Regions from separate parts of the Cytobacillus sp. IB215665 genome, predicted to be linked through region 2. Evidence: riboswitches for the same ligand, from Rfam matches in the RefSeq annotation. Region 2 holds a riboswitch; each other region holds the start of a gene.
What was found. Region 2 has a riboswitch for cobalamin ahead of SLH52_RS10785 (ribonucleoside-diphosphate reductase subunit alpha). Riboswitches for the same ligand answer to the same signal wherever they lie in the genome.
Positions count from the first base shown of each region.

Region 1 (10,243 bases), on a different contig from region 2:
GCACGACTTACTTCTTCTGACATGCCTGTACTTACTATTTCTTGATCTGTTATAAGATCTAAAATGAGATCTACATATGTTTTATAACCAATAACACAATCACTTTCAGCGATGGCTTCCTTGGCCCTGTTAGTTATATGCTTTTCACTACCTGGCCCGAAACCGACAATGAGTAATTTTCCCTTCAAGCTAACCCCTCCTTATTCATTTACTTATTTACCACTGCTTTTTCTTTCGAAATCCCAAGTGGACGATCACCTTGTAACTGCATCCCCGTATTTGTTGTTGTATAGCTCATCGCATGTGTAAGGGGCTTTCCTTGTGCAAGGTGTTCGGAAACAATCTGGCGACCTAGTTCTGGTGTAACCTTCTCGTACCACGTACCCTCTGGATAGACGATTGCTACACACGCATCCTTACATCTACCATTACACCTCGTTCTTGTCGTATGAACAGTTGAATCGAGACCTAGCCTTTCAATTTCTTCACGAATAGCTACTGTAGCTTCTTCACCACCTTTTCTCATGCAGCTTGAACCATTACATATCAACACGTGGTGTTTCGTCCCTTGTAAATTCCATGTCGTCAATTTCATCCTCTCCCTTCAATAAAGATGTAAAGTTCTATATTTCTGCTAAAAGCTTCATTATTTCATTTTTTGTTTTTGGAATGGTGCATGAATTAAATCGATCTTTCACTCTTAACTGTTCGAAGACATCAATGATCCACGGTTTCTCTAAGTGACTTTTTTGTAAAATCGCATCGTCTCGAAATACTTGATCAGGTTTGTCTTGAGCTATGATCCTCCCTTCATTCATTACAATGATCTCATCAGCCCATTCATAAGCTAAATTCACATCATGTGTAGACACAATCATTGTTTTGTTCTCTGTTTGAATATCATGTAATACATTCATAATTTTCTTAGCATAGTATGGATCTAGCCCTGCTGTCGGTTCATCTAATACCATGAGCTTCGGCTCCATGGCCACAATTCCCGCAATGGCAACTCGTTTTTTTTGGCCAATGCTTAAAAAATGAGGTGGCTTTTCTTTTAATGCAGTCGTTTCCGTTAACATCATTGCCTTGTCCACAGCTAGCTCTACTTCGCTCTCAGAAAGCCCCATATTTTTAGGTCCATATTTTATATCTTGATAAACACTAGATGAGAATAATTGAGAGTCAGAATCCTGATATACAATCCCTACCTGTTGACGTAATCTCTTTATCTCTTTGCGCTTGTACCGTAACGTTTCACCTTGAAAACAGATGGAACCACTCGTCGGTTGTAAAATCCCATTGAAATGTAAAAACAATGTTGACTTTCCAGCCCCGTTATTTCCTAACAAAGCAATTTTCTTTCCTTGTTCAATAGATAGAGAAATATTGTTTATAGCATCAGTCCCATCAGGATATTGGTATGTAATGTTTTCAAGCTCTATAATTGGTGTACTCATTAAACAGAACTCCTTTTACATAGCTGATGCTACGAATGTAAGCGTCAGCATTGATATCGCTACGATCCCCCAGTTCAGTGGATGATATTTATAGCTGCTTTCAATTTCATAATTACCATCTTGTCCACCACGTGTATCTACTGCTATTTGTAGTTCTTTTGCGTACTTCATAGACTTTACAAACACCCCTACTACTAGCTGACCTAAAGAATAAATTGATAGACGGTAATGTTGATAGCCAAGTCTAGAAGCTTGTGCGATATAGACTTCTTGGGCTTTATCTAAAAGTACAAAAATAAATCGATATGTGAATGCAACGAGTTCAATAAATAGTGTTGGTAGTTTCATTTTCTGTAGAAGCCATAAAATATCATGAAGCGGCGTAGATAATATTAAGAAATACATGCAACTTACAGTTGACAAAACGGTAAAAAATAAGCTTGTGACGATTGATATATTATCTGTAGTTATAAACAACTGCCACGTACCAATAGTCATTGACCATAACGAATTAATTACTTTGTAGTCATACGGTGCAATCGAAATAAGAATAGGTATAACACTAGAAAGCAAAAAGAATGATGGTAATAAAAGTAGTTTTATATAATCACGTACTGAGATTTTCGCACCGAAAACTATTGCCATGCTCATGATTAACAAAGTTATAACAGCAATAACTTCACTTTTTGTAATAAGACAGAAAAACAAAAATAAAAATGTGAAAACTGCTTTCTCAATAGGGTGAACATGTCGTAGCTGATTCAAATAAGCAAGCTGGTCAATCCGAAGCATGCTTCACCTCACTAGAAGATTCAGGGGAGAATTTTTTTCGTGCTCTACCATAGCCGATAACATAGCCGATTATAATTGCACCTATGGCCGCTTGTAAGGAAAATAGCAAGCTTTCTATCTCACCGCTTGGTGGCTCCCATAATACGTTGAACCAAGGCTCATAATTAGGTGCTATTTCACCAATCGCTTCTTCAGCTTGTCCATCTGCCCCACCAAATTCAGCATCCTGCTGTATAACTAAAGGAACAATAGCCAACAAGATGACCAACACTATCAAAATCAGATTTTTCATTAATTAACATACCTCCTTGTTTCAAATAGCTGTTTTCGCATTAATAGTTGCTTTTCGTAATAAAAGCTAAGCAAGCATTTAACTAGTACAGGACATCTTTTCTTCGCATTTCATACACATCAGATACTCAAATGGAAGTGAAAAAAATCATATACGATCAGAATCTTTCGAAAAACTGGAAAAATGGCTGTAGCATAATTGATTGAGTTAGTTCTCTTTTGCTAAAAAATGCTGCCTTGTTGTTCTAAGCCTTCTTTGAACTCATACTAACTGGAACATTTAATTGCTGTAATTCTCGAACATTGTATTTTGCAAGCAAGTTCATAACTACTACAGTTAATAGTCCCTCACTCACTGCTAAAGGAATTTGTGTAAAAGAGAAAATCCCAGCAAATTTGATAAATGATGCTACAACCCCTCCAACCTCAGTCGGAAATGCCAGAGCCAATTGAAAAGCTGTCACAGTATAAGTACTGAGATCTCCTAACATTGCTGCTAAAAAAACTGAGACTGCAAAAGAGAAATTTACTCTTAAGCCTGCTTTAAATACAAAATATGTAACCATTGGTCCTACAACAGCCATTGAAAATGCATTTGCACCGAGTGTTGTGATGCCGCCATGAGCGAGCAATAATGATTGAAACATTAATACAATCGTCCCTAGTACACTCATGACTGTTGGACCAAAAAGCACAGTACCTAGCCCAACACCAGTCGGATGTGAACTACTTCCAGTTACAGAAGGGATTTTTAATGCTGACAACACAAATGCAAATGCCCCTGATAGCCCAAGCATCGTCTTCACCTCGGGGTTTTCTTTCACTTTTTTTCGGATGGAGTACATCCCAACAGCCAAAAATGGAATCGTTAAAACCCACCAAAAAATAGCCCACCCAACCGGCAGAAAGCCCTCCATTATGTGCATCGCATATACTGGCCGAAATGAATTCAGCCAAAAATAACTAGTCAAACCAATAATAATTGTTACGATTAGCCAAGCATGTTTTCTTTTCATCAGTGAAGCTCTCCCCCATGTTTATAAAGGCTGATTCTAAATATATTGATATACACACGAATATTGCTCGTGGTTACTACACAAAATTAGAAGATTCCGAAAGAGCCTTTATGTAAAATAAAAAGAGCACTCAAACCATAAAGGATCGAGTGCTCAGAAAAAGTCAGTATTAACTATATGTTTACATACTAATTCTTAACAACACCTCCCTATATTCCCGTAGGTTACAATCGTGTTACTTAAACAGGCAGGTCTCCTGACTTATCTTCAACACTTCCTGCGCCTTCCCATTTCTTTACGAAACAGTGACACATATGCAGGTTGCTCAGACTTACAGTGGCGGGAACCGCGTCGGCTTTACACCGAACTTCCCTTTTAAGTTGTACACAGCTTTTACTTATGCACAACACCTGTTTATTTCATCATTCAGTTGTTATAATTCAGTATATTCTAAAATAAATTATGAGTCTAGCTTTTTTCATAGCATGTATATTTGTGAAAGGAAATTTCTAATAGTACGTGTATAATATAATAAATATTAATTTGATTTCTAATAAAACAAGTTAAGGTGACTAACTATGAAAATAGGAAAATTTTCTAAAGAAAATAAAATAAGCATAAATACAACTAGACACTACATAGACCTTGGCTTAATAACACCTGAGAAAGCATCCGGACAGTATCAATTTGATGAACAATGCCACAGAGATGTAAAGGATATTATTTACTTAAAAAACCTCGGCTTTTCGTTAAGTGAAATAAAAACAATCTTTCAATATAAAAGACTTGGCAAATTATCCGCACTAGAAAATAACGAATTTTACAAAGAGATTTTTGTAGAAAAGCTACATACGATAGAACATAAAATAGTCGAATACGAAGAAACGAGACAAAATTTGCAAAATGAACTTACCCATTTAAATACAACGAATAAACCTAAACAGCTTAAAATGGGTATGAGCTTATCAGTGCTCCCACTTTTAGAATGTAAAAAATGCGGGGCTACTTTAAGCATTAAAAATGGAGACATCGTTAACAATCAAATCTTACATGGTGTTCTTCAATGTAACTGTGAGCATCAACACTTTATTAAAGACGGAATTCTCTTCACCCCACAAACCATTCATCATGCTCACGACGTTAAAAGTCCAAGTCATATGATGAATGAATTCAACTATTTTATATCAGATTACATTAAGGAAACAGATAAAAAATATTTAGATCATCTATATCAGGCTGTTGACTGGTTTTATAAAAGGGTTAATTTTGAACAATTAACGCATAAAATACTGCTCCATCTTGGTACCGGAATTGGTTTCTCATTAAGGCATATCTATAACTCCTTGCCTAAAGATTGCCTCTATATTGCGGTTGATCATGATTACCAACGACATTACGTATTAAAAAGTATTTTAGAAACTTATGAAGAACAGAAAAACATCTTATTTATTTGTTCTGATTTCCTACATATTCCATTAAAAAAAGAAGCAGTCGATTTTTTAATTGATACAGGCAGTTCAGAGCATAGCTTTCAACATGAAAACTTTTTAATAGAGGAAGTACAGCTTTATTTAAAAGAAGAAAGTAATTTAATCGGTGCATATTTGACGTATGAAAACTATCATATAAAAAATGAAATCAAACCGTCTTATAGACAAAACTTTCAACTTAATAACATCAAAGAGAAATTAAAAACTTTACGCTATGACCTTGTCGACGATATGGTCTCTATTCCAGTTGATCAATCCCCTGGAAAGTATGAATTGCAATTACTAGATGGTGAGAAGATGTATACTTATCTATATTATGGAAAAAGGTTGGGTTAACCCGACCTTTTGTAAATTTCATCGTAAAAAAAACGTAAATACTACCTTGCTATTGCCCTTTCCCGATGAATTAGGATTACTATAAAGGAGGGGGAAATATTGAGGAATAAATTAAGTCAAATGTTTGATCCAAAATCTGATGTAAAAAATTTGATCTTACTTTCATTTGGAAGCATTGTCTCGTTATTTGGATCTTTCGTTTACTCATTTGCTATCAGTTTATATGTTTTGACAGAAACAGGTTCAGGGCTTTCATTTGCAACAAACTTAATATTATCTATTATACCGACCATTATTTTAGGACCTGTAGCTGGAGTTATCACAGACCGCCTGAACCGTAAATTCATACTAGTTTTTAGTGATGTATTAAGTGGCGTGGTGCTGCTTGTTTTATATGTAATTAGTCTTCATGAACTCCATTTATATTGGATTTATGCAATTACATTTATTTTAAATGTCTTCAGTACATTTGCTAGTGTGAGCATCGAATCATCTAAACCAAATATTGTTCATGAAAATAACTTGATGAAGATCAACGCGATCACAAGAATGATTTTTTCAATTTCTTTTACTTTAGGACCAATTATAGGAGGAATGGTATTTGCTTTTGTTAATATAAAAACCTTTATATTAATAAATGCTATCTCCTTTATCATTTCAAGTATAAGTGAGTGCTTTATTAATTTCCGATTCAACGAAAAAAATTCTCCTAACAAAAAAAAAGACCACTTTTTCATAGAACTAAAGGAAGGTTTTTCATATATTTATTCTCAACAAAAATTACGGACAATTATCGTTCTGTCAATACTTGTTAACTTCTTTATTACTTTATCATCAACAATCCCAGTTCCATTTATTATTACAAATGTTCTAAAGCTTCCTTCTACTGCATTCGGAATCATTGAAGCGGCATTTCCAATTGGTATGCTAATTGGAGCTATTTTCATTGGAAAATTTATTTCAAAGTTACATTATCATAAGTTTTTAATACTTATGACTATGATCATCTCCAGTTTAACAATCCTCATTAGTGGACCATTGCTCTTTAACCAAACTTATCACCCTATTTTTTACACAATATTTTACTGTGTATTAAATATAGGCTTTGGGATTTCTTCATCATTTGTCGATATCCCTATCATGACGTTTATTCAACAAACGGTTCCTGATCAGTTAAGAGGGAGAGTTATAAGTACTGGCTTAACTATTGTTAAGACCGTTGTACCGATCGCTATGATACTGTCAGGAACACTACTAAACATCATCTCACCTTATTGGCTACCATTAGTCGGAGGATCAACACTGTTAAGCATAAGTTTATATATGTATTTCACGAAAGAAATAAGATCAATATCGTTGAGACACCATACACAGAATGCGGAAGCACCTTAATCTAGTTAAAAAAGTTTTGAAGCTGTATGCGATTAAGTTACTGCATATCAGCTAAGGAATAGCTATTTGCATTTTAGCAGCAAAGGAATGCTAATTTAATAGGCACTTTTTGTTAGGCTGTTTTCGATTGTTTTTCCTATTAATAAATATATATGAGAACAACTCAAGCTTCGGGGCATCTTTTCTTCTAAAAAATATTGATATAACAGCAAAGTATACTAAAACAGCCTTTTGTTATCTTTGTTGCTTTATTTCACTTAAATTCGAGCAACTGATATGTAGGATATGGTTTTTATAGTCTTCGTAAAAAAAGATGCCACTAACTGCTTTATCCGTGTTTATATCTTAGTAAGAAAAGAAACGAGCTGTGGAAAAAAACAATATCAAACATAAATGAAGGTGATTATATGAAAACAAACTTATTTCTTGTGCGCCATGCTCATGCTACTTATACACCTGATGAATTAAGTAGGCCTCTGTCTAAACAAGGTCTATTTGACGCAACTAACGTAACATCTATTCTTAAAGACGAGAAAATCGATATCGTCATATCTAGCCCTTACAAAAGAGCGATACAAACAGTTGACGGTATTGCCCAGCTTAGAGATATGGAGATAGTACTAAAAGAAGACTTTAAAGAGAGATTATTGTCTGACGGACCAGTTGAAAACTTCCTACAGGCTATAACAGCCGTTTGGGAAAATAAGCAGCTTTCATTCAAAGGTGGGGAATCAAATATAACTGCTCAGGCACGAGGTGTAAAGATAACTAAAGAGATATTATCAAAATATGAAGGTAAAAATATAGTCGTCGGTACACATGGCAATATTATGGTATTAATCATGAATTACTTTGACCCACAATTCGATTTTGCCTTTTGGAAACAACTCACCATGCCAGATATTTATAAATTATCCTTTGATGGACATGAGTTAGTAGATGTCAATAGATTGTGGAGTTCTCAAAATCATTAACAGGATTCGTCATTAAGTAGACTCGCTGCTATACCCGTTGTATCAAAAGAGATGAAAACCGTAGATACATTTGTATCTACGGTTATTTACTAAAACATGAGCATTTGTTAATTGAACTCATTACTAATTTTTGTTTCATAAGGTAATTCTTTAGATTTGTTTGGCTGATTAACAGATAAGTTCGTTAAATTAAGCTTAATGCTAACCATAGCACCGACTATTATGATGATTGCAGCTGTAACATAAGTAACGATTAATGATGTGTAAGTGACCAAAGGTCCAGCAACAGCTGACCCTACTAGCATTCCTCCAATAAACAATGGAGTTAATATTCCATTTGTTCTCCCTATATACTTTTCATCTATCATTTTAATGATGAGCATTCCAAGCATCGTTTGCCACATGGCTAATATTAAGCCTGTTATAAAATTCATTGTCGCTGTTAATACAAACCATACAGACAAAACCTCTATGATAAGTGAGAAAGACAAGAAACATAACCCTCCGACAATTACCCTTTTCACCTTAAACTTGTTGCCTAATATAGCAGCCATAATACTTCCAACAAACATTCCTATGCCTGCTAGCATATAAAGCCATTGAATACTCTCTTTATCTAGGCCTAAACGATCAATAACAATGAAAATGTCCAACGGTTGAACAATACCTGCTCCTAATCCAATAAAGACAAAAGCAATTGCAATAATACTTAAATTTCTTGAGTTTTTTACGTATCGAACTCCATCTTTCAATTCTTTAATAAACCTAGAAGAGCTATGTGAGTGCTCTTTATGCGGTGTTGGTAGGAACAATAATGTGATAGACGAAATGAAAAATGCAATAGTAATACTTACTAAGGAAGCGGTAATGCCAAACCAACTGTAGATTAACGTTCCGATAATTGGACCAATGATTAAAAATAGTGCTTGCAAGCTTTGAATAATTCCTATTGCAGGAGCAACCATATCTTCTGGAATATGTTTTTTGAATATTATGGAAGATGAAGGCTGTGATATTTGGCTAACAACACTAGAAACAAGTGTAGCTAGAAAAATAACCTGCCAATTTCCGTTATTCACAAATAAGATGATGATGCATATGGATAAAGCGCTAGCGAAATCCCCTAAGATCATTGTCTTTTTAGGATTCCACCTGTCTGCTAACGCTCCTCCAACAAAAGAAAAAAGAAAAATCGGGGTGTATTCAATCACAGTTAGCAATGAAACATAAATTGCATTATTATCAGTTAATTCCATTACAAAAAACAATAATGCAATGTTTCGAATCCAAATAGCACATTGCTGAATTAAATCCGTGAAAAGAATGATTTGGAAAACTCTATTTGATAATAACTTCATGAATAAAAACCTCCTATAATTTAATTGTTTAATTATATTAAAATTTAAGTATACTTAAATTTTAATGAAAAAAATTGTAAATTATTCATTTCTGACCAACATTTATTGAAACTAAAGGCTATTTTTGTAAGACTTGTTGCTATTATGACCACATATGTACTATAAGAAGTGGCTTTATAAGTGAGTCATCATGTTACAGAAGAAAGATGCCATGAACTCTAGTTTGCACGTGTTTTTTCCTAACCACATTTATGGGTCAAATTACTATATTTACGGGTCAATTACTTAGTTATATGAGTCAAATTATAATATTTACGGGTCAATTACTCAGTTATATGGGTCAAATCACAATATTTACAGGTCAAATACTTAGTTATATATGAGCCAAATCACCAAAAACAACAATCGACGGGCAAAAAGCCTAAGTAACTTAAAATTTAAATTATATAAATATTTAATTATACTTAACTATAATATAAAAATATATAGTTATTTTTTTTCTTTTTGTTGAATTTCTGTAGCAATATTGTAAAGTTTCTGTTGTAAATCAACTAAATTTTCTAAATCATTTTCATTTAGTTTTGAATAATATTTTTGGATGATATATAACTCGAAATTAGCCATTATTTGATTGTATTCTTTTCCTTTCTCGTCTAGATGGACAATGATTTCTCTTCGGTTATTAACATTGATCTCTCTTTTCAAAAAGCCTTTTTTCTCAAGTTTACTTACGAGTTGAGTTGCGGCACTAGGTGTGATGGAAAAATGGTTTGAAATCTCATTGTTTGTTAGTGAATTTGCGTTTAACAGTTCCAATAAGATACTTTGCTTTGTAGTTAAATTTAGAAATTCTTTATTAGCAAATCCATGATATTCTTCCAAAAATATAGTATTTAAAGCATCTGAAGAGTGTTTCAATTTTTTATAATAAATAGCAGTAATGTCATCCATATAATCACCTTTGAAGTTTGAAATTGACTTTTATTGTTGTTTTCGTACTAAGACTCTTTTCATCCATAAAGAGTGCATGGTCTCTCGTATAGCCTCATTGTTTATAATGCTAATTTACTATCAATAGCGATAAAGCTTACGAAAAGATCCTTTTAATTTCACCTTTATTATAAACTAACACAAATA
Region 1 covers NZ_JAXBME010000020.1:2,222-12,464, reverse strand. Annotated here, with positions in the region: gene cobJ (precorrin-3B C(17)-methyltransferase) at 1-188, opposite strand, end outside; gene SLH52_RS19300 ((2Fe-2S) ferredoxin domain-containing protein) at 209-589, opposite strand; gene SLH52_RS19295 (energy-coupling factor ABC transporter ATP-binding protein) at 624-1,457, opposite strand; gene cbiQ (cobalt ECF transporter T component CbiQ) at 1,473-2,249, opposite strand; gene SLH52_RS19285 (energy-coupling factor ABC transporter substrate-binding protein) at 2,236-2,541, opposite strand; gene SLH52_RS19280 (energy-coupling factor ABC transporter permease) at 2,786-3,556, opposite strand; cobalamin riboswitch at 3,785-3,985, opposite strand; gene SLH52_RS19275 (MerR family transcriptional regulator) at 4,135-5,382, shown strand; gene SLH52_RS19270 (MFS transporter) at 5,482-6,774, shown strand; gene SLH52_RS19265 (histidine phosphatase family protein) at 7,182-7,748, shown strand; gene SLH52_RS19260 (MFS transporter) at 7,856-9,106, opposite strand; gene SLH52_RS19255 (MarR family winged helix-turn-helix transcriptional regulator) at 9,596-10,057, opposite strand.
Region 1: another riboswitch for cobalamin. It lies ahead of SLH52_RS19280 (energy-coupling factor ABC transporter permease); the one in region 2 lies ahead of SLH52_RS10785 (ribonucleoside-diphosphate reductase subunit alpha).

Region 2 (10,243 bases):
AATGAGCATATTCGTTATGCTCATTTTTTATTATTGATTTAATAAACTAATTGTCTTGAAAATTCTTGAATACATTTCTTCAATATGTTCATCAGTCTTTTTATCATTATATAAACCATATTCCCATTTTTTTAATGTGTCTTCTTCTTGTGATGTGAGAACACCAACAGAATAACTATTACCAGCAGTCCAATTTGAAGTCTTGTCGTACTTTAAATCTTTTTCAGTAAAAGGAATATAATTATCAGTTCCGATAAAGAAAAATGGAATTTTTGAATTTAAGTAAACGTCTGCATATTGGCTTTCAGAAGCCTCTGAAAGGTTATCCTCTCTAATAAAGACTGCATCATAAGACTTCAGTTCTTCACTTGTCATTTCATCGGATGAAACTTCTGTAAATATAACTTGTAGCTCTTTTACAGCTGGTGGTTCTCCAACCACTGCTATTCTTAAAGAATGTCCTTCATACGTATCGAAATCTGGGCTTAAAGAACAACCTGTTAGAGCAACTGTTAGAATTAATATGATAAAACTTAAATATCTCTTTCCCTTTGATTTTTTCATATGCACCCCCTTAACATATTTTAACATAATATTTTGAACGCCTTGTTAAGTAAATTAATAACCGAGAAGTATACACGACTTATTGCATATAGATTATTTCTTTTAAATTAAATTGTTTTTTTACGATGCCTAATCGTTAAACAGATGTACCTATCATTTAATCTATTCAGCGGAGGCACTAATCTGAAATAAAAGTTTAGTGTCTTTTTCATTAGAGTGCTATATTCTGTGAAAAGGATTGCCTAAGTACTGAACATTTGAAATAATTGCTCTGAAGTTAAATGGGAATAGTCTGAAATCAAGTAATGAGGTGGAAATTTGAATTTTAACAAAATACTAGAGTTGCACAATAATAGAACATATAACGGGATCATTTACAGAGAAGCAATTAGGGCCATAATTATTTCGAAAAATCATATTTTACTAGTTCATTCAAATAGAGGGGACTATAAGTTTCCAGGAGGTGGAGTGGAAGAGAATGAGAGCCATTATGAAACACTAGTCCGTGAAGTGAGAGAAGAAACTGGATACACGAACTGTGTCGTTAAAGAAAAAGTTGGAACGGTAATTGAACGAAATATGGACGAATACATTAAAGATAAATTATTCCAAATGACTTCACATTATTATCTGTGTGAATTGACAAATAAAGAATACATCTCTCAACAACTGGATGAATATGAGTCTGTACTTGAATTCAAACCAAGATGGGTTTCCATAGAAGAAGCACTTAAAAAAAATGAAAGTCTTATGAATCAGTTTGAGAAAAATAGCTGGTTGAAACGTGAAACTTTCGTACTAAATGAATTAAAGCAATTGTATAAAAGGTAATTTTTAATTAGAGCAACAACGGAAGGTAGTTATTGTGACTTTGAAGGAAATCATGAAATTAAGTCTTGAACATAACAGCGCTAATCTGATGTACAGATTAGCGTATTTTTTTAGGGGTAGGTTCATTAACAAGGGATTTCCTTAGAACTGAATATTCGAAATAATGGGTATTGAGTAAAAGGAACAGAGTTGGTTAACGAGGTATAAAATATTTTGAGTGATTAAAAAATAGGTTGGTGAATTTGATGTCGAAAAAAAATCTTAATGATTTTTGCATCAGTGATGTTAATCTCTTTATTATGGATTGGGCATATCGAACAATAATAAAGGCAATTAACCGAAATAATAGTTTATGAGAGGTATTAGATGTTTTTAACGCTACAAAGGACAAAGTACTTGTTTTCAAATATCGTACAAAAGATAGAGAAACACTTACAAAAAACAATTAGGACACTTTAAAATCAACAAGGAAAACTCATCATCAATTGGTTTATCTGATGCTAACCTTACTGGATTTCTTACAGACTATTTCTTTACACACTATTTCTTAACAAACTCAGACACTGGTGAGAAATATCTGTATGGAATAGTGAATATGCCTAAAAATGTAAAAGAAATAAGTGTTAGTTATGATTTACCTAAGATGAACACTTTGCCATCAGAAAGGATTACAAGAAAGTCTTCAGTAGAAAATAATTTGTTCTTGTTAAATATGGTTGATAACACAGAAATGGGTGAAAATTGGTTGTTTTCTTTTTATGATGGAGATGGCAATTTAATTAAAGAGTCTTCTGAGTTTGCTTATTAACCAAACAATGGGGGGGCTTGAATACTATTATCAATCTCTTTTTTATTTGTCTTGAATTCGCACCTTCAATAATCAAAAAAAGACAGTTTAAGAGCTATTTGACGGAAAGTTTTTATAAAGAGTAAACAACACATAAAAATATTAAGCGGCGTGTAGTTCAATCTATTTTTATTGCAAGAAATGTCAAAACCTATTATAATTTAAATTGAAATTCAATATTTAGTAGTATAATTAAGTTGATAATACAATATTTTGTTATCTAGTAAAAAAGGTGTCGAAAATCGACGTATATGATGTTCGGAAAATATAGAACATCTCTTTATAGGGAATTTGGTGAAAATCCAAAACTGTACCCGCAACTGTAAGTGCTGATGAAATAAGCGAAACCACTGTGAAGTACGATTTCATGGGAAGGGCTTAAAGTAAAGCGAAGCACAAGTCAGGAGACCTGCCTTTTTTATGAAGTACTATTTTCTTCGGGAGTTGGGAGAATAGGACGAGGAGAAGAAAATCATTCAAACATTTTTTGAATGATTATTCCTAAAAGGGTGATAATTCTCTCTTTTACATATCCATCGTTCTGTTCGCTCATCTTACTAAGGATGAGCTTTTTTATATTTGTTAGGATGAACAAAGCCTAGCTCTGCCTTCTAACCCATCGAGTCACTTCACATTTTTCTAGCATGTAAAATGATTTCAATGCTTGTTGGAGGTAGACGAGGTTCATTCGCATTTTTTATTAAAAGGGGATGGAAAGAATGCAAAAAGTATTAGTTGAATATGAGCAGTTGGCTGGTAGTACGTCTGAGATGGTTTTAGATTATGTTCAAAAAATAGCTGATAGATTTCCTCATTTATCATTTGATGAATATCGAGAGAAATTAATGCTAGCATTTGAGAATAAAGATGAATGGCATAATGACCAACTAACTAACGTGTTAATATTATCAGCATTGGAAAGAATTACAGCGTTAGAACCTGATTGGACTTTCTTTGCTGCAAATATATACCTAGATTCGCTTTATCAAAAAGCGGCTAAAAATAGAGGTGAGCAGTCAGGTTACCACTATGGCTCATTTTATCAATTGCTATTAAAGCTGACAGAGATGGGAATTTATAGTCCGAAATTACTGGCACAATATTCAAGAGAAGAAATTGATTTATTAGCAGACATTATCGTACCTGAGCGGGATCAACATTTTACATATATCGGTTTATTAACATTATCAGATCGCTATTTGGCAAAGTCTCATCTAGGAGAAGTATTTGAGTTACCACAAGAGCGATTTCTCATCATTGCAATGACATTGATGATGAACGAAAATAAGGAAAAGAGATTAGCACTTATTAAGGAATCGTATTGGGCACTTTCAAATTTGTATATGACGGTTGCAACGCCAACACTTGCTAACGCTGGAAAAAGCTATGGTCAGTTATCAAGTTGTTTTATAGATACAGTTGATGATAGCTTGCAAGGAATATATGATTCGAATACAGATATCGCGAATTTATCTAAAAATGGTGGAGGGATAGGTGTTTATTTAGGGAAAATTAGAGCGAGAGGTAGTGACATAAAGGGTTTTAAAGGTGTTTCATCAGGGGTTATACCTTGGATGAAGCAGTTAAATAATACGGCGGTGTCTGTTGACCAGCTTGGTCAAAGGCAAGGAGCGATTTCAGTTTATTTAGATGTATGGCATAAGGATATATTGTCGTTTCTTGATACGAGATTAAACAACGGAGATGAAAGGTTGCGTACACATGATTTATTTACTGGAGTGTGTATACCTGATGTATTTATGGAGGTTGTTGAAGAACGAGGTGAATGGTATCTTTTTGACCCACACGAAGTAAGGAAAATAATGGGTTTTTCATTAGAGGATTATTTTGATGAAGAGCTTGGCAAAGGGTCTTTCCGAGATAAATATTGGGAATGTGTCAACAATCCGAACCTTTCAAAAGAAGCTGTAGCGGCGATAGACATTTTCAAGGCTATTATGATTTCACAGTTAGAAACAGGAACACCATATATGTTCTATCGAGATACAGCAAATAGAGCAAACCCAAACAGACATAAAGGAATGATATATTGTAGTAATCTGTGTACAGAAATTATGCAAAATATGAGTCCTACAGTTGTTGTTGAACAAAAGGTAGATGATGGACAAATCATTACTGTGAAAGAGCCTGGCGATTTTGTCGTTTGTAATTTATCATCAATCTCTTTAGCTAAAGCAGTTCAGGATGATGTCCTTAACCGGTTAATAAAAATACAAGTTCGTATGCTTGATAATGTAATAGATTTAAATGCAATTCCTGTATTACAAGCTGAAATAACAAATGAAAAATATAGAGGGATTGGGTTAGGTACATTTGGGTGGCACCATTTATTAGCATTAAAAGGTATAGCGTGGGAAAGTGAAGAAGCTGTCGCTTATTGTGATGAACTGTATGAACAAATTGGATACGAAACGATTCAAGCTAGCATGGAGTTGGCGAAGGAAAAAACACCCTATCCTGCATTTTATGGATCAGATTGGGAATCAGGAGAATATTTCGAATACAGAAGATATCATTCAAAGCAATGGATTGAGTTAAAAGGAAATGTTAAGAAGCACGGTATTCGTAACGGCTATTTGCTTGCAGTAGCACCTAATTCATCAACTTCGATCATTGCAGGGTCTACAGCAAGTATTGACCCGATATTTAGAAAAGAATACTCTGAAGAGAAAAAGAATTATAAAATACCAGTTACTGCTCCAGATTTAACACCTCATACAAATTGGTATTACAAGTCAGTTTATACTATTGACCAAAAGTGGAGTATTATGCAAAATGCGAAACGACAGCGTCATATCGACCAATCGATTTCATTTAATATTTACGTTCGGAATGACATAAAGGCAAAAGAATTATTGGAGCTTCATACACTTGCTTGGCAAAACGAATTAAAAACAACCTATTATGTACGGTCAACATCGACTGCAAACATTGAAGATTGCGATAGCTGTCATAGCTAGAAGAGGGGGATATTGATGATTACAATTGCAAAACGAGAGCTTATGGATACACAAGCACCTAACTGTTCGACAAGTATGATCAACGGGGCAAGTTCAAATATATTAAACTGGGATGACGTCCGTTTTCCTTGGGCATACCCAAAATACAAAGTAATGTTAGCAAACTTTTGGACACCGTTTGAAATTAATATGGGCAAGGATATAAAACAATTTCCACAGCTCTCTCAAGTTGAGCAAGAAGCGTTTTTAAAAATCATTGGATTATTAGCTCTTTTAGATAGCGTTCAATCTGACTATGCAAGTAAGGTTGCTGACTATATTACAGATTCTTCTGTCAATGCACTTATGATTATGCTGGCTCAGCAAGAGGTCGTTCACAATCACTCGTATTCCTATGTTTTATCAAGCATTGTACCAAAAAAAATTCAGGATGAAGTGTTTGAATATTGGCGTACAGAAAATACATTACGAAAACGTAATGACTTTATCACGAATGGATATAAAGATTTTACTAGACAGCCATCCATTGAAAACTTTTTGCACTCGATTATATATGATGTTATTTTAGAAGGCTTGTTTTTCTATAGTGGCTTTGCTTTCTTTTATAATTTAGCACGCAATCAAAAAATGGTTGCAACATCAACGATGATTAATTATATAAATAGAGATGAACAAATTCATGTAGGCTTATTTGAAAAAATATATAAAGAAGTTTTAAAGGAAAATCCAGAGTATAACACCCCAGAACTAGAGCAGTATGCAATTACTGCGTTCCGGAAGGCAGCAGAATTAGAAATTGAATGGGGACGTGAAATAATAGGTAATAAAATGGATGGAATTGTATTTGAGGAATTGGAGCAATACATTCAATATATGGCCAATAAACGTTGCCATCAATTGGGGTATGGTAGAAGTGTTTTTCCTCATGCACCGATAAAAAATCCATTGCGGTGGATTATCGCTTACCAAGAAGTCGATTTAGGTAAAACAGATTTTTTTGAACAAAAATCTCGTCAATATACAAAAGCATCCGATGTGAATGGTTTTGATGATTTGTAAAAAATGAAAGCTTTATGAATGGTTTCTAGAGACTTAAGGGGTATTTCAGAGTGGAATTTTTGCATTTTTTTTAAACATCTTACCCACACAACCTTTTAGAGGGGCATTCAAAATGGAATATAACTGAATGAATATACTATCGGAAAGTACTAGTACCATACATTAAGGGTATGGATATTGAAGATTATTTAATTAAACCACGTCAAAAAAAGCATCTCAATCAATAGAGATGCTTTTTGTTTAGAGAACTATTAGCTTCTTAAATGACCTAAAATCCTTGTGAGTACGTATGACCCCAAAGCTTAATTAGTAGCAGAATCAAAAATACATTACCGTTTCTCATTAAAGTATAAATGCACCTAGATGTTGTTCAATATGTACAGAATAAACAAAAGTGTTAGTTGTACGATAGTGAAGATTGGAAAGGAAATTTTTATTTTTTACCAACAATTTCTTTAGTTTGGGCAATTAAAGTTTCTAAGCTATTTAATTCATTAGGGTCTTCAATTGAAATAGAATAGAATGTATTACCATCAGCTAAAAAAGATGCTATATCAATACTTTCGTATGTAAATCCTAGTTTCTTAAACAGGTTTAGAATGTTAAAAGCTTCTTTGCTAAAAGCCTCTTTTGCAACAAAATAAGCATCTGGAGCATGAGGTTTTATGGTAAGGCTAATTCCAATAGGTTCAACTCCAGAGTATATATAGTAAGGTACTTATTCTTAGGAAGTGTAACATGTGAGCTCATTTCTTCTATGGAAATATTTATATTTTGATTCAGCATTACCTTGAACATTTTATTTATCAATTCACTTTGACTATTTTCGATTCGATAGTGGTAATCATCGAAAATACTATATTTTTTATATAAAAGTTGTTAAAACAAATTCAAAGCATAGTAATATTAATAGAGAATTAGAAATGTGCTTAATAATCTAATTCCTTTTAGCTAGGCTCTAATGTGTAAACGGTGTAGCTATAAACAAAAGAGAACTGCAAGATGTGATTTTTATATAGTTATCACAAATTTACAAAAGAAAAGATGCTAAAAACGTTTTTGTATACGTGTTTATTTATTTAATAGGTTTTATTCACTTACATTCTAGTAGCTGATGTGTATTCTATAATTTTTATAGTCTTTAATCCAAGAAAAGATACCCCCTAACGTTAGTTTTATTCGTGTTTAGTTCTTTCAATGCGAAAACATCTATGAACAAGTGCTTAAATGATTTGGACTGAAAGAAGTTCATTTTGGGAGGTGTACTTATCTATAAAAAAATAAATACTTTTATTTGTTTATTCATTATAGTAATGTTAAGTGCCGGTTGTATAAATCAATCTAACCAATTATTATCAATTGAATTAGCAAAAACACACCGAAGCAACTTGTTAGAAAATGGTAATGTAGCGTTATACAAGTCAAATGATTTACAGTCACTATCGAAGAAGGTCATTGAAGCACCGCTGCTTCAACAGTTACCTGAACTTCCAAGAGGTTGTGAAGTTACTAGTCTTGCGATGCTACTTTCATATGCAGGACTTCAAATAGATAAAATGGAACTAGCAGAAAAAATTCCGAAAGTACCTTATTATAAGCACGGATTGTACGGAGACCCTAATGATGGGTTTGTTGGCGATATGTATTCATATGATAATGATGGCTATGCTGTGTTCAATAAACCAATTGAGAGTCTTGCAAATCGCTACATGCCTGGGCAAATTATTAATTTAACTGGAAAACCGTTTGAATTAATCGAAGATTATATAAAGAAAGGAGTACCTGTATGGGTAATCACAACAAGTATTTATAATGTTGTACCAGAAAAATATTGGGAAACGTGGGAAACAGCTTCAGGATCGATAAAAATAACTAAAAAGGAACATTCAGTGCTATTGACTGGTTTCGACAATAAGTATGTTTATGTAAATGACCCTCTTGTTGAGGAAAAAAATAGGAAACTAAATCGTGAAGATTTTTTAAGTGGTTGGAAGCAACTAGGAAGTCAAGCTATTACGCTATCTCTTAAATTAAATCCTGTTGCTCACCATAGTTTTTATGAAGTTGATTGATGTAAATCAACTTAGTCAATGTTTTACGAGAACCTTGTGACTAGGTTTGCCTAGAACAAAGTAACTATAAATCTGGATGAGAGTTATTTGAATCATTATTATCATGTTGAAAGGTTAGAACCTCATCAACTGGTTGATATGACTGGCCATAAAACTTTTCGTCTTTATATGTATGAATGTTCTCATACGTTTTTTTCATGCTGCGGAATATCGTTTGTTCAACGTCTTTTTCTGTTTCGTTATGAGGTGTCCAATATAAAATTTCCATCTCATTTACTTTATCAGTTGCTAATGACCGACGGCGATAAGTAATATTTTTTGCATGTGTAAAGCCTTCACGTTTATAAAACCGAAAGCGCTTTTCTGTATCTGTATCTTCATAATCAAGCGGTTCAACTTCAAGTAATATTGGTTTTTTTTGCTGTTTCATTTTGTTAATAAGTTTATGTCCTAGTCCTTGACCTCGCGCATTTTTTGAGACAAATAAATAATCGATCATGATGAACTCTTCTGTTTCGACGTACATCAGGACGTGATGAAGTCCTTCGTCCTTGAAATAAATATTACTCTTTTCTTTTAATAGAGCTTCCATATGCTCCTTAGACTTCATTTCTTCAATAGGAAAGTATTGGTTTAATTTTTCATACCAATTCATAACATAATGTCTCCTTACTTTATTTAAGTACAATTCTGACAACCTGTAACAAGTAACACTTCTTATCAAATTTAAAATTGACTGATTTTATGATTGTTAGGTAAACAACTCAGTATATTATTACCAGTTGAAAGATATTCAATCCAACTAAAAAATTACGGTAATATAAATTTTTTCCAATATAAATCCATAAACATATTGATAATTAACATGGATATGTTATAATGGCTTAGGTGCTTTAGCATCGAACGTTTGTTATCAAGTTTTATATAATGCCAGTCTATATTTTGAATTTTTCTAATTCACTGGCGTGATCATCGGAGTCACAAGGATGAAAGAGAGGTAGGGCTTTCATTGTTTTAGATGAAGGAATGTTAATTTGTGCTAGTAATCTTATGTAAAAGTAATTTAGGTCAAATTATGTATAAATATAGTTAATGGAGTAAATAATTCATGTATTATAAAGAGTTATCACTTCAACATTGGTACTTTTTATAATATGTGAATTTTTTATTTTGTATAGAAGTGATAATGAAGCATATTATTAAATTTTGGAGGTATTATTATGCAAACAACTGGTAAAGTAAAATGGTTTAATGCTGAGAAAGGCTTTGGATTTATCGAAGCTAATGACGGCAACGATGTATTTGTACACTTCAGTGCAATTACTGGTGATGGCTTTAAAACTTTAGAAGAGGGACAAGAAGTTCAATTTGATATCGTTGAAGGTAACCGTGGCCCTCAAGCTGACAACGTTGTAAAGCTGTAATAGGAACATAATAAATAAACTAAACCCGATGTGTAATCTACACATCGGGTTTTTTTATTTGCAGGTTTGTTCAATAAGACAAGTTTTCCCCTTTTATAAGAGAAAATGCCCCATGCCTTCGATCGATACAAAATAATCTATTTGAAAAAACATACGATAGATGATATCAATACATGTTAATGGAATATTAAGTGATGATTTTGCAAAAGTTTCAGCTAAGAGCGTGTAAATCCTTTATATCTACTCCCCTGAAATGTCAATTTTCCTTGATCGTCTTCGACAAGCATACCATATTCTTTCCCGCTAACTTGTAGCTCAATGCGATCACCACTTTCAACTTCAAAGGTAGCATAATAATTTGTACTAGAGCTAGTAGTAGGATGATCATTATGGCTACTAGAACGTCTTCTAACATTCATTCTCTTCGTCACAACAACCGCATTAACAGTTAAGACCGGTTGATTA
Region 2 covers NZ_JAXBME010000006.1:199,074-209,316, forward strand. Annotated here, with positions in the region: gene SLH52_RS10770 (hypothetical protein) at 31-564, opposite strand; gene SLH52_RS10775 (NUDIX hydrolase) at 883-1,395, shown strand; gene SLH52_RS10780 (hypothetical protein) at 1,991-2,203, shown strand; cobalamin riboswitch at 2,456-2,674, shown strand; gene SLH52_RS10785 (ribonucleoside-diphosphate reductase subunit alpha) at 3,013-5,223, shown strand; gene SLH52_RS10790 (ribonucleotide-diphosphate reductase subunit beta) at 5,239-6,282, shown strand; gene SLH52_RS10795 (C39 family peptidase) at 7,536-8,354, shown strand; gene SLH52_RS10800 (GNAT family N-acetyltransferase) at 8,419-9,009, opposite strand; gene cspD (cold-shock protein CspD) at 9,575-9,778, shown strand; gene SLH52_RS10810 (DUF2500 domain-containing protein) at 9,994-10,243, opposite strand, start outside.

Region 3 (10,243 bases), on a different contig from region 2:
ATAAATAAATACATTGGGATCCACCATTCCCAACAAATAGTTTTGAAGTTGGAATATTCTCCCTGTGAGAAATAGCCGAATATAGTTTACTAGACTCAATGTCTGGGTATTCAGTGACAAAGTGGAAGCTCTTGTTAAATTCGTCTTTTAAGGTGATAGGAGCTCCTAAAGGATTAGTGTTAACACTAAAATCTATTATCCTTTTTGGAGGTGCGATATTATATGCCTCGTACAGTTTTTTAGGATTAGCGCCATGTGTTGGTACTTTCAATGAACATCCCTCCTAGAACATAGAAAATAGTACACGCTATAACCGTTCTGATCATCACTTGATTTGCCATATCTATATGCTTTACAGTTAGTGCAACGATGGGTTCACCAATTGTCGCTCTATTGGATGCAACGCCCTTATAATAGTTAATCCCTCCTAACTGAACACTTAATATCGAAGCCATCGCCGCTTCTAGCCACCCACTGTTAGGACTGGGATGTTTGCTAGCATCACGAAATAAGAGTTTCATACATTTCTTTAATGACTGCTTTGTCAATGCAACATTTGCAACAATCATTAATACTCCAGATATTCGACTAGGAACAAAATTTAATAAATCATCAAATTTCGCCGCCGCCCAACCAAATTCTCGGTATGTTTCATTTTTATAGCCAAGCATTGAGTCGCACGTATTTGCTGCTCGATACATTACAGCTAAAGGGCCACCTCCAAGTATTGCGAAAAATAAAGGGGCTGTAATACCATCGCTCGTATTTTCGGCTACAGTCTCAACGACCCCACGAACAATTTCTGATTCATCAAGCTGTATCGTATCTCTTCCAACAATCCAGCTTAATTTCTCTCGAGCTAAATCTAGATTTTGATCAACTAAAGGTAGCTTAACTTCAATGGCGGCTTCCTTTAAACTTTTCGTTGCGATTGTTGTAAAGATAAACAGTGCCTCAACAAGCATGCCAATGGCCCAATGTAATGAATATAGGTAAAATATAACTGCCGCAGAAATGACTGTTGCAAAACCACAAACTACTATGACTGTTATTACCCCTTTGCTTTTTCTGAACCTACCTTCATTTAACGCATTATCACACTTCTTAATCATCCAGCCAAAACCTCTAACTGGATGGGGAAGCCATTTTGGATCTCCTATTACAAAATCTAAACCGAGCGCAATAATAATTGCAAAGATATGCTCTATCATTCACGACCACTTCTTCTTATTTTATTATTTTGAATAGCTTTCCTTGTCGCTCCATAAACAGTATGCCCAATCGCTTTACCAACAGGAGTAATAGATCCTGCATATTCTATAAGCTTGTTTGTCTGAGATGCTGCTATGACAATACTATCCGTCGAGGTTCCACTTGCTATAGTTGCTGACAAAGGGTCCATTATATGTTCATCATGGAGCGCTTTTGTCTTTGCTTCAGTAGCTATCATTATCGCTTGTACAAATGCAGCTTCCGTAAGTCTACCTTCAATAAAGATCATCATATTAATCGTCCCTGGATAAACCACCTCTTCTTCTCTATGTATTGCTCTACTCACATCAACTGCATTTGATGTACCTGCGGTTATGACTGTAAATATGTTAAGGTTATCAAGAGTAAGCGTTTCCGTAGCTACATCTTCTAATGTTGCTGCGGTCATCATGCCGATACAATCATGACTATTCATACTATGGCTTTGCAGAAATGATGCCATATCTTGTTTTGGATTGCTGCAATCATAATTTTTGTGGACGTGACGGTTTACAAAGGTACTTTTCCAACCAATTCCATCACCAATTATTGCTGAAGAAAGTGTTTTAAATGGTTGTTTAGTCTTTATAACAATTATTTCTTTAGATGTGTCCATTGATATTTGTGACATCAACCCATTTTCTTGTTGTAAAGTAGGTAATTTGGGGACGAGTGATATTAATGTTTTCGGTACTGTAGAGTGCTCACCTACAGTTAATTGTGTTCGGTATACGCTCATTAAATCTCTTTCGTTAAGTACTTTATTAGGCGCGTCCATCGCAACCATTTTTCCATTATTCAGCAAAAGAATTTTATCACAATAAAAACTTGCTAAGTTAAGATCGTGAAAAATTGCAATAACAGTTAATTCTGATGTCTTAGACCATTGTGATAAAGAATCTAGTAAACGGATTTGATACGATATATCTAGATGATTGGTTGGCTCATCTAACATGAGTATTTCAGGCTCTTGTGATAATGCACGTGACAAAAACACTCTTTGACGCTCTCCACCACTTAAAGATGCTAAGCTCATTTGCTCCATTCCCGTTAAACCAGTTAGTTGAATAGACTTTTTTACAACGTTCTCATCTTCATCTGTCCACTGAGGAAATAGCCCTTTTTGGTGAGCATATCGACCTAATTTAACTGTTTCTTGAACTGAATAATTAAATGATGCTTCAATAGTTTGAGGTAAAACCGCAATGATTTTCGCTAGTTTTTTTTGCTCATATTTTGTTATCGACTGGCCTTTTATTTTGATGTCGCCTGTATTAGCATGTACCATTCCACAAATTAATTTTAATAATGTTGTTTTGCCACTGCCATTAGGCCCAACTATACCTAAAATTTCTCCTTTTTTAACAGTGAAGTTAATATCATCCAACACCTTTTTTTGATTATAATGATAACTAACTTCCGTTACATTAATCATGACAATATCATCCTCTTCGATTCGATATAAAAATATAAGCAAACACAGGTGCACCAATTAAGGCTGTAATGACTCCTATGGGTAGCTCACGTGGAGTAATAATTGTTCTAGCGACTAAATCAGCAATAACTAAAAATGCCCCCCCATTAAGCATCGATAATGGTAATAGACGAATATGGTTCGCGCCCCATAATAGTCTTGTAATGTGAGGGATAACTAGACCTACAAAACCAATTGTTCCTGACACGGCAACAGCTGCACCTGTTAATAGTGAAGAAGCTGCCAAAATGGTCATTTTTCGTTTTGCCACATTAACCCCTAAAACTTTAGCTGATTCTTCACCAAATGAGAATGCATTTAACTCTCTTCCATTAACGAGTAGTAATACAGTGCCTACCATATAAAAAGGTAGAATAATCTTAATATAATCCCACCCCCTCATCGCTACACTACCTAATAACCAGTTAATGATTTGTCTTAATTCTTCACCAGTAAGTGCAATCATTAAAGAAATAATAGACCCTAAAAATGAGCTAAATATAATACCAGTTAAAATGATCGTTTCCACAGAAATGGATTTCTCAACCGCCCGGGCAAACACTAATACGAGTATGAGAGATAGAAAGGCAAAAGAAATACTAAATATCGGTAAAGTAAATTTCCCTATAAAAGGGATATGTATACCAAAAAAAAGCACAATTACTGCTCCAACTGATGCTCCAGAAGATACTCCGAGTGTATAAGGGTCTGCTAATGGGTTTTTTAACAACCCTTGAAATGCAGCCCCTGCAATCGCTAGAGAAGATCCAACTATAAAAGCTAGGATCACTCGGGGTAAGCGTATTGCCATAATAATATTAACTACTGCTGTATCAAGCGTCTCTATTGATCCTAAATGAAAAACACTATAAAAAATAACGTTTAAAATAGTAGAAAAGGGAATCGATAACGTCCCTATCGAAACCCCTAACAAAATTGAAAATATTACAAAACATACAGTAATAATATATGGTAGAACACGGCTTTTATTGATAAATGTCAGGATAGACAGCTTTTGCAAGTTCTTCTACTCCTTCAATTAAACGTGGACCAGAGATTGTTACTAAATCCGAGTTAATATCGAATACGAGCTTATCCTTAACTGCTGGTACCTCTTGCCAAGCATCTCGATTTAATACTTGTTCTACTGCATTTTCAACATAATACCCATATGTAATAACAATAACATCTGGATTAAGTAATACCGCATCTTCCTCAGTAAATTGTGGCCAACCTTCTTGATCACCAGCAGCATTTATTGCTCCAATCGCTTCGAGCATTTCATGCATAAAAGTACCTTTTCCAGTTGTATATAATTGAGCATCTACCTCTATCCAAACTACCTTTTGATCAGCTTCTTTAATTTCTGCTGATTTGTCTTTAATAAGATTCAATTTTTCTGTCATATCACTTATGATCTTGTCTGCATTTTCTTCTGTTCCTGTAACAGTGCCAATCATTTTAATTGAGTCATATACTGCTTGAAATGATGATGCATCGTTAACAACGACCACGTTTATACCAGCATCTCGTAGTTGTTGAAGACCTTCAGTAGAGCTATGGGCACTTGAGGCATGGGCAAGAACGACGTCTGGGTTTAATGAAATTATCTTTTCAACATTAAATTTTGCTCCTCCAACCCTTTCTATCTCGGCTACTTCTGGTGGATAATTAGCCCAATCACCAACACCAACCATTTTATCACCTAAACCTAACGCAAAAGCTATTTCTGTATTACTAGGAATTATCGACACAATTGCTTGTGGCTCTTCTTCTATTGTCACTTCATTACCTAATCCATCCGTAATTGTTACTGGAAAGCTAGACTCTGCTTTATCATCAACTTTAGTTTCCTGTTCTCCGTTTGTAGACTCTGCTTTATCATCAACTTTAGTTTCCTGCTCTCCGTTTGTAGAGGCAGCATTATTATTTACCTCAGTTTGACCGCAACCTACTAATAAAATGAATGATAAAATAACGAAAAAGACAGTGGGGAAGTACTTTTTAATGTTTAACATCTTTTTTTCTCCTTCTTTTGTAATATGGCTGTTTTCGCATTGATTGTTGTTTTTCGTATTAGGAAATATACATGTTCACAACTAGAGTTTCGTGGCATCTTTTCTTCTATACAACGATGAGAATGATTTTATCCTCTGTTGGTAAGGAAACAATAATGTTTAAGAAATAAGCCTAAATAGAAATAAGCCCATCCGAATTGGATGAGCTGTTAGACGGCATCATAAATGTATTGTTATTAATAAATACACTACTCGACCGTCTCAATACTCAATCCCCGAAGAATTGAAAACGTATATAGTGCTTGGCAGGTCTACTGACTCATGCTTCATCCTACTTTGATCCTTCCCATATGGCTAACAATATGTATAATATTATTATTCCATACAGTGGTAATATCATTTCGTCCACAAATACAGTTGCGGGGGCAGTTCTAGATTCACACTAGAATTCCCTTTTAAGTCTTTATGAGAATGTTTTAAAATTCTCTTGATATCCTATGTAGTATATAAGAAAAGACACCTAGCACTATTTATTTTTTAGGCTGTCTACGCATTGATTATTGTTACTCATGCAAAGACGGTAAGTATAAAGCTGATTGCTTAAAATACCACTTCTATCATTCTAATTTATTAACAATCGTATCTCCATATACGAAATGAGCCTTTTTAAAAATTCTTTTTCATAATACCCGATTATTAATATATTGACAAGAATAATCTGACTGCTTGGCAAAAACTTAACATGACATAATTGCGCATTTTATTATTGTGGTATAAAGAATGAAAATGTAGTTCCTTCATCAATTTTACTATGAACAAAGATGTTTCCATCGTGTGCCTCTATCAAATTCTTTGCAATGGCTAAGCCAAGACCAGTACCTGAACGTCCTCGCGTTCGAGCTTTATCTGCTTTATAGAAGCGTTCAAAGACAAATGGTAAGTCCTCCTCAGGAATTCCTGCCCCAGAGTCTTTGACGTCAATTTTCAAACCATCTTTTATAGAATTTACTTGTACAACAACAGTTCCCTGCTCATCAGTATAACGTATTGCATTATCAATCAGATTTGTTAATACTTGTTCAATCCTATCAGGATCAAACATAATTGTTTTATGTATTACGTTAATATGCACATCCAATGTAATTAACTTATCCTGTGCCAATCCTTGAAATTTGCGAATTATTCTTTGAATGTAAGGCTGAATATCTATCTCTTCTAAATGCAAATTTAAATGACCAGCTTCCATCCTAGCTAAATCCAACAGTTCATTCACTAGCCTACCCATACGTAAAGATTCATCATATATTACTTTTGCGATATCTTTCTTTTCTTGATCGCTACTAGCAATATCATCAATGATCGCTTCACTATATCCTTGTAACATAGAAATTGGTGTTCTTAATTCATGGGAAACATTCGCAATAAAATCTTCTCGTAGCTTGTCTAACCTTCGTTCTTCAGTCATATCTCGAAGTACTGCGACAGCTCCTCTGACAAATTTATTATCGTATAATGGACTCATGACGATAACCCAATTCCTACCTTGTAATGTGATTTCTATCGTCTGTTCTTTCTCAAAAGAAACAACTTGTTTAAACAATTCTCGAACCTCTGATGGTAGCTCTTCCGTAGGCTTCTCTAAATTACCTTGCTCATAATACCATGCTTGCAAAAATTGCTCAGAAGGTGGGTTTGAAACTAAGATCGAGCCATCTTTATTAAATGTAATTACACCATCAACCATACTGCTTAAAATGCTAGATAACTGCTCTTTTTCTTGACTTAACGCGTTCATATTATATTTTAATTGTCGCTCCATCTGATTAAAAGCAGTAGCTAAATCACCAATTTCATCATTCGTTAAAATCGGTACCTTCGTATCAAATTTCCCCTTTGCCACTTCGAACGCTGCTTCTCTCATTTTAAGCAGTGGAGAAGTTATTCTAGTTGACAAGAAAAAAGCAAATATTGTCGTTAAAACAATTGCGACTCCCGCAGCTAAAAGTATTAGTTTAGTTGTTTGGTGCGATGTCTCTTCAACAGCCCTTAATGACTGATATATAATTACTGCGCCATTTTCTTCGTTAGAAACTTTTAAAGGTGCAGCAACTAAAAACAATTGGCTGTTTTTATCTACTGGAGCTGTGATTTCATGTAAGTATTTCTTTTCGCTTATTACTTCCCTGTTTGTAAACACCCTAGCTAGTTGTTTATCATTAAAGATCGATGATATTGGTAGGTTTTCTAGTACATTACTATCAGGTGAATACCAATAATTTTCTTTATCATATACAATAATGACCTTCGTCATCTCATCAATTAATTCCCATGAAATATTCCGTGCTAATTGTTTATCATCATATTCTTCCATAATCGAGGCTATTTTGGTTGCTGTTTTTGTTAAATCATTCTTTGCCTCATTGACATGATAATTTTCAAAAAACTGGAGTAAAAGGACGGTTAGAATTGATAATACGAATGAAACTAATAGCAAAATGGTAAACCATAATTTCCCTACTACACTTCGCCAAAGTTTCATTCATTGGTTACCTCAAACTTGTAACCCACACCCCAAACAGTTACGATCATTTTTGCTGCTTCTTCAGAAACACGATTCAGTTTTTCACGTAGACGTTTTACGTGTGTATCAACAGTACGTAAGTCACCAAAAAATTCATAGTGCCAAACTTCTTTTAATAATTGCTCTCTATCAAACACTTTATCAGGAGCCTTGGCAAGAAAATAAAGAAGCTCATACTCCTTAGGTGTAAGACTGACCTCTTTCCCATCCGCAGATACACGATGTGCATCATTATCGATTGATAAATGAGGGAATACAATTACATCTTTTGTAGTTGTTTCAGTTTGTAAATAAGAAGTCGGTGAAGATCTTCTTAATAATGCCTTGACTCTAAGTACAACCTCTCTCGGGCTAAATGGTTTAACGATATAATCATCTGTCCCAACTTCAAACCCTTGTACACGATTTACTTCTTCACCTTTTGCAGTTAGCATAATTGTAGGTGTCGCCTTTTTCTCTCTAAGTTCTCTACATACTTCAATGCCATCCTTCCCAGGCATCATTAAATCTAAAAGAATGAGGTCATAGTCATTTTCAAGAGCTTTAAGTAAACCATCATTACCGTTGTCTGCTTCTTCAATTACGTAATCTTCACGCTCCAAATACATCCTTAATAGTCGTCGAATACGTTCTTCATCATCAACAACTAATATCTTAATTTCTCTTTCCATATGTCTCGTCCTCCTCAGACAATGTTAATAGTTGAAATTGTTAACGTATAGGTTTATGCGTATGTGTCTTTATGATTATGCGTATGAATGTAATCCTGCAATGACTAAGTTAACAGCAACTAGATTAAACATAATAATGGCAAAACCAATTACCGCTAACCATGCTGATTTTTCACCGTGCCACCCTTTAGAAAGTCTTAAATGTAAAAAGGCTGCATAAAAGAGCCACGTAATAAGCGCCCATACCTCTTTTGGATCCCATCCCCAAAAACGATTCCACGCTATTTGCGCCCAAATCATCGCAAAGATTAGCCCGCCTAATGTGAAAATTGGAAACCCAATAGTTACTGCACGGTAACCTATCTCATCCACTAGATCTAAGTTAACATTTTTCACAATAGGCTGCAATGCAGCACCAATTCTTTTCCGGAGTATTAACCTCAATATGCCGTATATAATTAATCCTGTTATTAATGATAATAGTAATGTATTTAATTTTTGTGCATCGATTACGGCAGGCATACTTATTAATGGCTCAAAGCGTTCAGCTGTAAGAAGCTCCCCTTGATATGGTCCAACTAAAGCTGGAAGTTGATAAGTAACCTCAAGTGGCTGTTCACTTTTGTCAACATATGAGAATGTCGCTTCATAATCTAAAACCTTAAACCCACTAGTAATGGTAATAAAACCTATTGTACTTACTAAACTATACAATATTAATTCAAGCCAAAAAGTACGTTTACTTTTCTTCGATTGATCTACTGATCTAAGTAAATAAATTAACCCAGCAGCAAAACTTACTGCAAGAATTGCTTGACCTGCTGATACAGTAATAACATGTATGTATAACCAGTCACTTTGTAACGCAGGAATTAAAGGAGAAATATCGGTTGGAAACATACTAGCATATGCAATAACTAGCATAGCTATTGGTAGTGTAAACAAACCGAGTACACTAGCTTTATAAATAATATAGATAAAAATGAATGCACCGACTAACATCATTCCAAAAAACGTAGTAAATTCGAATAAGTTACTGACTGGCGCATGTCCAGCTACAATCCACCTCAAAATAAAATAACCAAGCTGTGACACAAACCCTAAGATCGTAATAATAATCCCAATTTGTGCCCAACGGTTTTTTTTATTATCACTGCGTTTGTTGCCTATCGTCCCTCCAAAAAAAACTGTTGCAATTAAATATAATAAAAAAGCAATATATAGTAAATTACTACTTAATTCTGCCATATTAATCCCCCTTTGCCTGCTTCTTACGATCTTCTACTTGATCAACTGGCATAACGAGCTGAGTACCCTCGATAATTGATGTAATGTCCTTTTTCAAACTAAACCAATTTTTATTCGTATGTCCTGCAATATAAATCAAATCCCCTTCACGCTTGAACCAAATCCGACGATGATTCCAGTACATACCTTGGATAACACCGATCATAAATATTGCTCCACCTATGGCTATAATAGCTAATGAGAAATCACGCCTTACAGTTAGCCCTGAGACATTTACCGTTTCAATTCCTGAAAAAGCCACCTTATATTTATTATCTCCATTAGGCTCAATATTTTGTCGTATTGCAACAAAGCTTCTTTCACCCTCTGGAGTATCAGGTGTATACATTTCAAATACAAAAGCAGGATTATTAGGAATTTTTAATTTTGTATCAGGTTCACCATTACTATTTAAATAGTAATCCGGAAAGTATTTCAATAACTTTACTTGATAACCTTCACCTAAATCATACTCTTCCTGGGGATTATGAAGGTCTATCGTTAATTCACCCAGGCTTACATCCTCATTTTCTTTCTCTACTAATTTAAAAGACATTTCACGAAACTCATTTAATTTAAAGTCTGCCTGGTATAATGCATAATGGTCATATTTTAGAGGTTCATTCACGCGGATTGCAAAATCCTTGATTTTTTTGAGCTCCGGTTCCGCACCTGGAATAAAATCACCGACACGTTCATATAACGTAACATCAGTTTGATAGTTTTTTGCTAACACCCCATCGCCAATTTTCGCTAACGCATCTTCAAAAACTTCTTTTTCAGAGTCTTTTTCATAGACATCTAACTTAAAGCCATGACTTTGTAAATAATATTGCCCATTCGTACCTGGGATTTCGTTAGTCTCTCCATCTCGCATCCACAATGACTTATCAATATATACCCCTGGCACTGATCGAACGAGTACACCTATTAAAAAAATTATGAGTCCAACATGATTTAC
Region 3 covers NZ_JAXBME010000004.1:32,877-43,119, reverse strand. Annotated here, with positions in the region: gene cobD (threonine-phosphate decarboxylase CobD) at 1-271, opposite strand, end outside; gene cbiB (adenosylcobinamide-phosphate synthase CbiB) at 246-1,208, opposite strand; gene SLH52_RS06435 (adenosylcobinamide amidohydrolase) at 1,208-2,686, opposite strand; gene SLH52_RS06430 (iron ABC transporter permease) at 2,694-3,746, opposite strand; gene SLH52_RS06425 (ABC transporter substrate-binding protein) at 3,712-4,743, opposite strand; cobalamin riboswitch at 5,030-5,257, opposite strand; gene SLH52_RS06420 (ATP-binding protein) at 5,507-7,282, opposite strand; gene SLH52_RS06415 (response regulator) at 7,279-7,995, opposite strand; gene ccsB (c-type cytochrome biogenesis protein CcsB) at 8,071-9,243, opposite strand; gene SLH52_RS06405 (cytochrome c biogenesis protein ResB) at 9,245-10,243, opposite strand, start outside.
Region 3: another riboswitch for cobalamin. It lies ahead of SLH52_RS06425 (ABC transporter substrate-binding protein); the one in region 2 lies ahead of SLH52_RS10785 (ribonucleoside-diphosphate reductase subunit alpha).